Regions from separate parts of the Pseudomonas helleri genome, predicted to be linked through region 2. Evidence: predicted binding sites of a transcription regulator. Region 2 holds the regulator's gene; the other holds the start of a gene.
The links. Region 2 encodes sigma-54, which starts transcription at its own class of promoters, with help from an activator protein. Its sites were predicted from a motif close to ANTGGCATNNANNTTGCTNT; they were not measured.
Positions count from the first base shown of each region.

Region 1: the regulator sigma-54 is predicted to act here: its motif matches at 2,352-2,371, upstream of glnK (P-II family nitrogen regulator).

Region 1 is NZ_CP174501.1:5,607,595-5,611,954, forward strand. Features, by position in the region: gene ACJJU9_RS25295 (ammonium transporter) at 437-1,774, opposite strand; gene glnK (P-II family nitrogen regulator) at 1,809-2,147, opposite strand; gene ACJJU9_RS25305 (accessory factor UbiK family protein) at 2,565-2,825, shown strand; gene ACJJU9_RS25310 (SrfA family protein) at 3,087-4,360, shown strand, end outside.
Region 2 is NZ_CP174501.1:4,559,751-4,564,110, reverse strand. Features, by position in the region: gene ACJJU9_RS20590 (HPr family phosphocarrier protein) at 1-227, opposite strand, end outside; gene rapZ (RNase adapter RapZ) at 244-1,101, opposite strand; gene ptsN (PTS IIA-like nitrogen regulatory protein PtsN) at 1,104-1,568, opposite strand; gene hpf (ribosome hibernation-promoting factor, HPF/YfiA family) at 1,581-1,889, opposite strand; gene ACJJU9_RS20570 (RNA polymerase factor sigma-54) at 1,965-3,461, opposite strand; gene lptB (LPS export ABC transporter ATP-binding protein) at 3,686-4,360, opposite strand, start outside.

The DNA.
Region 1 (4,360 bases), 1.0 Mb from region 2:
AAAGCAGATTAGTTATAGACCAGCTGCACCCAGTGTCGACTGCCGCTGGTGAAAAAGTAGCCTTGGGCAAACCGAGGCTCAAGCCTCTTCATCCTTAAAGGTGACGAGAACTTATCGAGTTTCGCGATCTCGCGCTGCTCGTTCAGGTAAACACGTTGCCCGTAGCCCAAGCTGCGGGCCTTGAAAGCGTCGGGTGCTTATCCTCGCCTTCGTCCTGCCAGGGGCTGTTTTTCGCCCCTTGGCGCGCATTCTAGCGTGCTGAATAAAAAAGCAAAGCGGCTAATAGTCGAGTTGTCACGTAAGCCTTCTTCCTACAAACAAGCGTAGAACTGATCTGAGCCTAAAGTGATCAGAAAAATCATTTCATCGCAGCGAATAGCGCCAGATTTCAGGTAAAAAAATACCCGGCATGCCGGGTATTTTTTTAAAGGGCGGATTACAGGTTGTAACCACGCTCGTTGTGTTGTGCCAGGTCGAGGCCAACAGCCTCTTCTTCTTCGCTCACGCGCAGGCCCATCACGGCATCCAGCACTTTGAGGATGACGTAGGTCACCACCGCGGTGTAGACCACAGTGAAGGCGACACCTTTGAACTGCACCCACACTTGGGTGCCGATGTCTGTCACGGTGCCGAAGCCACCCAGTGCTGGCGCTGCAAACACGCCGGTGAGGATGGCGCCGACGATACCGCCGATACCGTGTACGCCGAATGCGTCCAGCGAGTCGTCATAGCCCAGCTTGCGCTTGAGGCTGGTGGCGCAGAAGAAGCAGATCACGCCTGCCGCCAGACCGATCACGATCGAGCCCATTGGGCCGACGGTGCCTGCAGCCGGGGTGATTGCAACCAGACCGGCCACCACACCCGAGGCGATGCCCAGTGCGCTTGGCTTGCCGTGGGTAATCCACTCGGCGAACATCCAGCCCAGTGCGGCAGTGGCGGTAGCGATTTGCGTGACCAGCATCGCCATACCGGCGGTGCCGTTGGCGGCCGCTGCCGAGCCTGCGTTGAAGCCGAACCAGCCGATCCACAGCATGGCTGCGCCGACCAGGGTGTAACCCAGGTTATGCGGTGCCATTGGCGTGGTTGGGTAGCCTTTACGCTTGCCGAGCACGATGCACGCGACCAAGCCTGCAATACCGGCGTTGATGTGCACCACGGTGCCGCCCGCGAAGTCCAGCACGCCCCAGTCACCCAGCAAGCTGCCCGGGCCGCCCCAGACCATGTGGGCGATTGGCGCATACACCAGGGTGAACCACACGCCCATGAAAATCAGCATGGCCGAGAACTTCATGCGCTCTGCGAACGCACCGACGATCAGGGCCGGGGTGATGATGGCAAAGGTCATTTGGAAGGTGACGAACACTGCTTCCGGGAACAACGCCGCAGGACCTGTGATGCTCTCGGGGGTGATGCCCGCAAGGAACACCTTGCCGAAGCCGCCGATAAACGAGTTGAAGTTAGTGACGCCTGCTTCCATGCCCGTAGCGTCGAACGTGATGCTGTAGCCGTAGATGACCCACAGGATGCTGATCAGACCGGTAATGGCGAAGCACTGCATCAGAACAGAAAGAAGGTTTTTGGAGCGCACCATGCCGCCGTAAAACAGCGCCAGGCCGGGAATGGTCATAAACAGCACCAAAGCGGTTGCAGTCAGCATCCAGGCGGTATCGCCGGAGTTGAGGACTGGAGCAGCCACTTCATCCGCCGCCATGGCCAGGCCAGGCAATACAGCGGACAACAGGGCTCCGAGCCCTGCGATTTTACGCAGAGTCATAGTGTTTTCTCCTGGGGCGTTGGGGTTTGGCGGCTTAGATTGCGTCGGTATCGGTTTCGCCGGTACGGATGCGAATAGCCTGTTCCAGATTGACTACAAAAATCTTGCCATCACCAATCTTGCCGGTGTTGGCAGCCTTGGTTATCGCCTCGATAACCCGGTCAAGATCTTTGTCGTCGATAGCGACATCAATCTTCACCTTTGGCAGAAAGTCGACCACGTACTCCGCACCGCGATACAGCTCGGTGTGGCCTTTCTGCCGGCCGAAGCCTTTGACCTCAGTAACGGTAATGCCCTGCACGCCGATTTCAGACAGCGACTCGCGTACGTCGTCTAATTTGAACGGCTTGATAATGGCGGTGACTAGCTTCATGAAACTTCTCCCGAATTGGTGGACTTGCCCCAGGAAAACAAACCCGGCTCAAGTCTATGCGCAGTGTCTGGCTTTGTAACGCTTCGTTGACCTTCTTCAGGCCACGCAACGTGCATCAGTCGCTGGTGACGCAAGCACTCCCTGAACCACCTGCCGCACTACCATCGTCACAGCAACTGCATCAGTACATGAGTCATGAGCAACTAAGCAGAAACCTTGCCATGTCTGGAAAAGCCAATAATTTCAGGTGCTTATTGTCAGTTAGTGGCGTTGTGCCTGATTTCGCAGAGGTTTTGTGCACGCAAACGGTGCGCAGGTGGGAGGGGGGATGCCCAATAAATGTGCGAGGCCGGGCAAGCAATGCCGCTCTGACACTGCGTGATACACTCACCGCCATCTGTTTTAAGGACCTACCCCATGCTCGCGCCCAAAGATTTTCTCGACGCCCTGAGTGGCCAAGCCTCGCGTTTGTTCAGTGGTGACACCGCGCTGGCGCGCAACGAAATCGAAAGCCAGTTCAAAGCCTTGCTGCAAAGTGGCTTTAGCAAACTGGACCTGGTCAGCCGCGAAGAATTCGACAGCCAGATGGTCGTCCTCGCCCGCACTCGCGCGCGCCTTGAAAGCCTTGAGGCCAAAGTGGCCGAGCTGGAAGCCAGGTTGCTGCCGCCGACCGAGTAATGCCCGGATGCGGTGCGCGCGTGCGGCCCAGGTGGCCTGCCGCGCATTGCTGATGATCTGAAACCTCTGACTTGCCCCGTTTCATAGGCGCTGGCCACTCTCGTATGCGCCCAAAACCTGCCCCACGCCGACAATTTGACGGCTTTCAGCTAATGGCTATTTGACGCCAATATCACTTTAACATTACTGTCCTCACCTTTCAGGGAGGCGGTGCGGGCATTTGTCCGGGTTTTACCGCGCGAATCAATGAGTGGAGCAAGGATGCGCGGCGCACTTTTACGCAGTGGCAAAAGTGGGGCTTTTACGGCCCTGGGTGAAACTGGACAGCCGGTCTATCGGGCTGCACTGCAACTACGCGAAGCGATTCGCCGCAAAAATCCTGCCATGGCCCTGCATTTGGCCGTCCCGCAAAGTGATGAACTGGGCGACAACATTGACTGGTACAGCGATGTCCAGGGCGATGTCGTGCCGTGGGGCAGCGCCACTGAAGCAGAGCGCGCCCCTGCCCGCGCCCAGCTGGAAACCTTCAAAGCCTTTTTGGCCGAACAGAGCACGACGCTGCTGAGCGAAGGCGCCAGTTCGCCCCTCAGTGACAAGGCGGTTTTCGCCAAGCTGCTCACGCGTGTCATTGCCTTCCCAGATGAAAGCTTTGTGTACTTGGTCAACGGTACGCCGGTACTGACCTTTTGGGGGTTCGTGCACCCCAATGCCGATCGCTTTCTAGACCCGTTGTATTGCCTCTACCCGCGCACAGAAGTGCCCGCAGCAGCGCCGTTGGCGCCAGTTGCCGAGCCTGTGGTGACGCCGCCGCGCACTCCAGTGGTGGTCAAACGCTCTTGGTGGCGCTGGTTGTGGTGGCTGCTGCCCTTGCTGTTGCTTCTGCTTTTGCTGTTGTTCGGGCTACGTTTTTGCACGCCGAATGCGTCGTTGCCCGATACGTCGGGCTCCGCGTGGCAATGGCCAAAGGTTGAAGTGCCGCAGGTGCTCAAGCCGATCTTGGGCAAATTCGGCCTGGGCAATGGCCTGTCAGGCCAGGGTACTGGCACGGGCGGCGCATCGCTGCCCAAGACAGGCCCGGGAACGGCTCCAGTACCGGTTCCCAACCCGGACGATGACGCGCCAGCGCCACCTGCACCCAACCCGACGCCCGAGCCACCCGCCCCTGAGCCGCCCGTGCCTGAGCCCGTGCCCGCCCCGGAGCCCGCGCCCGAGCCGACTCCGGCCCCGCCGCCGATCCCAGAAAACGGCTCAGACAAACCCGAGGTGCCCGGCCAGTCGTTGAGCATTCCGCCTGAAGCCGCGGACGGCCAGGCAAACTTCCTCAACGGCCGTTTCCGCGCCGGGGCAGGTATTCAGGACAAAACCACTGGCAAGCCGTTGCGCCTTGAGTACCAGTTTAAAGACGGCCAGGGCCAGGTCGTAGTGCGCAAGCCCGACGGCATCAGTTGCACAGGCCCGGTCACGGCGGCCATGCACGGCGGCAACCTGTCGATCAACAGCCTGGGCCAGGCGGCCTGCGGCGACGGTAGCCGTTA
Region 2 (4,360 bases):
TCGAGCGCTTCCTGTTCCTGCTCGCCTTCCGTCTTCAAATGGATCTTGGTGCCTTTGCCGGCAGCGAGCATCATCATGGCCATGATGCTCTTGCCGTCGACCATGGATTCAGGGGTGCGACCCGCTCTTACCTGACACGGAAACTTCCCGGCGACGCCGACGAATTTTGCTGATGCCCGAGCGTGCAAGCCCAGTTTGTTGATGATTTCGATTTCCAGAGCAGGCATCGCGGGGTGGGTCCTTTCAAGTCAGGTCGCGGTGGCGAACCTGGACGTTCTTAAGAGTTTCTTGCAGGCATTTGCCAAGCCGCTCGGTCAGATACACCGAGCGGTGATGGCCGCCTGTGCAGCCGATAGCAATGGTCACATAAGCACGATTGCTGGCGGCAAAGCGGGGTAGCCATTTAAGCAGGTAGCTGGAGATGTCCTGAAACATCTCTTCCACATCCGGCTGTGCGGCGAGGTAATCCGCCACAGGTTGATCCAGGCCTGATTGCTCGCGCAGCTCCGGCTTCCAGTACGGGTTGGGCAGGCAGCGCACGTCAAACACCAGGTCAGCGTCTACCGGCATGCCGCGCTTGAAACCAAATGATTCAATCAGGAACGCTGTGCCCGGTTCGGGCTTGTTCAGCAGGCGCAACTTGATCGTATCGCGCAACTGATACAGGTTCAGATTGGTGGTATTGACGGTCAGGTCGGCGAGGTCGGCAATCGGCCCGAGCAAGTGGGTTTCATCGCGAATGGCCTCTGCCAGCGAGCGGCTTTCACTGCTCAGCGGGTGCCGACGACGGGTTTCCGAGAAGCGCTTGAGCAGGGTTTCTTCATCGGCATCCAGATACAGGACATCGCACTGGATATGCCGGTTGCGCACTTCCTCAAGCAATTGCGGAAAGCGCGACAGGTGACTCGGCAGGTTACGCGCATCAATCGAGACGGCGACCAGCGGTTGCGGTAATTCTGTGTGGATCAGTGCGCGTTCCGCCAGCTCAGGCAGCAAGCCGGCCGGCAGGTTGTCGATGCAATAAAAACCGTTGTCTTCGAGGACCGCGAGGGCTGTACTTTTTCCGGAGCCGGAGCGTCCGCTGACAATGACTAAGCGCATGATTAATGACCGTTCTGTACGTCCAGAACAACCTGATACAACGCTTCGTTGCTGGGTGCGCTGCGCAATCTATCACGCACGTCTTTGCGGTCGAGCATGCTGGCGATCTGCCGGAGCAGTTCCAGGTGCGCATCGGTAGCCGCTTGTGGCACCAGCAAAACGAACAAAAGGTCGACCGGTGCGCCATCGATGGCGTCGAAATCTATGGGGGCGTCCAGGTGCAGCAAGGCGCTGATGGGCGACTCGCAGCCAGCCAGACGGCAATGAGGTATTGCGATGCCGTTACCAAAACCGGTGGAACCCAGTTTTTCACGGGCGATCAGCGCCTCAAACACTTTTTGCGCGTCCAGATCAGGTACTTCCCGGCTGATCAGGTTGGCAACTTGTTCGAGTGCGCGCTTTTTACTGCCGCCCGGCGCGTTCACAACGGAACGGCCGGGGGTCAGGATAGTTTCAAGTCGAATCATGGTGATGGAGTATTAACGACCCGTTGCGCCCTGGAGCAGGCTTTGAGTCTTTTCCTTATGCTTTTTCAGTTGGCGATCAAGCTTCTCGTAGAGGCTGTCGATGGCGGCGTACATGTCTTCATTGACCGCGTTGCCGACAACTTCTCCGCCGGGAATATTGAGAGTGGCTTCGATTTTCTGTTGAAGCTTTTCAACAGAGAGGATCACCTGCACGTTGGTGATTTTGTCGTAGTGACGTTCCAGACGTGCGAGTTTGTCATTGATCGAGTCGCGCAGCGCTTGGGTGACTTCCAGATGTTGTCCACTGATGTTGACTTGCATACAGTTTCTCCTTCTGTTGCCATTGCATAAAGTGACAGGCCGAAGCGCCTGCCACTGAAACGCTGTGACCCGTACTTACATCAAACGCTTGCGTTCGCTCGAAGGCGCAATCCCAAGGGATTCGCGGTACTTGGCGACGGTCCGACGGGCCACCTGAATACCTTGTGCCTCCAGTAAACCAGCGATCTTGCTGTCACTCAACGGCTTTTTCTGATTTTCAGCGGCGACCAGTTTTTTGATGATCGCGCGGATCGCGGTGGACGAGCATTCACCGCCTTCCGAGGTGCTGACGTGGCTGGAAAAAAAGTACTTCAATTCATAAATACCGCGCGGGGTATGCATGAATTTTTGTGTGGTGACGCGCGAAATCGTTGATTCGTGCATGCCGACAGCTTCTGCGATGTCATGCAGTACCAGCGGCTTCATGGCCTCATCGCCATATTCCAGAAAGCCACGCTGATGCTCGACGATTTGGGTCGCCACTTTCATCAGCGTTTCATTGCGGCTCTGCAGGCTTTTGATAAACCAGCGGGCTTCTTGCAACTGGTTGCGCATGAAGGTGTTGTCGGCGCTGGTGTCGGCACGGCGCACGAAGCCTGCGTATTGCGGGTTGACCCGCAGGCGTGGCACCGACTCCTGGTTCAGCTCGACCAGCCAGCGGTCGTTATCCTTACGAACGATGACGTCAGGAACCACGTATTCCGCTTCGCTGGACTCGATCTGCGAACCCGGACGCGGGTTGAGGCTTTGCACCAGTTCAATGACCTGGCGCAGCTCGTCTTCTTTGAGCTTCATGCGCCGCATCAGCTGGCTGTAGTCACGCGCGCCCAGCAAGTCGATGTAGTCGGTGACCAGACGCTTGGCTTCGTTGATCCAGGGCGTCTTGGCGGGCAACTGGCGCAGTTGCAGCAGCAAGCACTCGCCCAGGTTGCGGGCGCCAATGCCGGCTGGCTCAAATTGTTGAATGCGGTGCAGGACGGCTTCGATCTCGTCGAGTTCGATATCGAGTTCCGGGTCAAAGGCTTCCAGAATCTCTTCGAGTGTTTCGTCGAGGTAGCCCTGGTTGTTGATGCAGTCGATAAGTGTCACGGCGATCAGGCGATCGGTGTCCGACATCGGTGCCAGGTTCAATTGCCACAACAGATGGCTTTGCAGGCTCTCACCGGCCGAGGTGCGGGTGGTGAAGTCCCACTCGTCATCATCGCTGCTGGGCAGGCTGCTGGCGCTGGTCTGGTAGATGTCTTCCCAGGCTGTGTCGACCGGCAGTTCGTTGGGAATACGCTCGCTCCAGTCGCCGTCTTCCAGGTTGTCCACGGTAGGGGCGGACTCTTGCTGGTAGGAAGGCTCCTGAATATCGCTATTGGGTTTTTGCTCGATGTTGTCAGCCAGAGGGTCCGAGTTGTCGAAGTCGTCGCCTTCTTCCTGGCGTTCGAGCATCGGATTGGATTCCAGGGCCTCCTGGATTTCCTGCTGAAGGTCCAGGGTCGACAGTTGGAGCAAACGGATGGCCTGTTGCAACTGAGGCGTCATCGTCAGCTGCTGGCCCATTCTCAAGACTAGCGATGGTTTCATGGCAGGGGCTTAACACCTTATTCGCCGGCGCGCATGGCGCCATCCACTACAGGGCGCGTGAGCGCCAAACTTAAGCAAATTATATGCCTGAAAGCGGGGCGTTTGCCTAGGGGGCATTTTTAATAAGTTTGTGCTAGGGCGGGTATTTGCGGGAGGGCGCCACTTGAAGGATTTGGCAGCATGGGCGGTTGCCTGATGCTTCAAATGGCGCTCAGGGTACAGCTTTAGAGGCGGAACTCGTGGCCCAGATACACTTCTCGCACCAACTTGTTGGCGAGAATTGTTTCAGCATCGCCTTCAGCGATCAATTGACCGTCGTTGACGATGTAGGCTGTTTCGCAAATGTCGAGCGTTTCACGGACGTTGTGGTCGGTGATCAGCACGCCAATGCCTTTGGCCTTGAGGTGGTGAATGATTTGCTTGATATCGCCCACCGAGATGGGGTCAACGCCTGCAAAAGGTTCATCGAGCAGGATGAACTTGGGGTTGGTCGCCAGGGCGCGGGCGATTTCAACACGGCGACGCTCACCGCCGGACAGGCTCATGCCGAGGTTGTCGCGAATGTGATTGATATGGAACTCCTGCAGCAGGCTTTCCAGCTCTTTACGGCGGCCAGCCTTGTCGAGCTCCTTGCGTGTCTCAAGAATCGCCATGATGTTATCGGCGACCGACAACTTGCGGAAGATCGACGCTTCTTGCGGCAGGTAGCCGATACCGGCGCGTGCGCGACCGTGCATGGGCTGGTGGCTGACGTCCAGATCGTCAATCAGTACACGGCCCTGATCGGCTTGTACCAGGCCGACGATCATGTAGAAGCAGGTGGTTTTACCCGCGCCGTTAGGCCCGAGCAATCCGACGATCTGCCCGCTGTCGATCGACAGGCTGACATCGCGTACCAC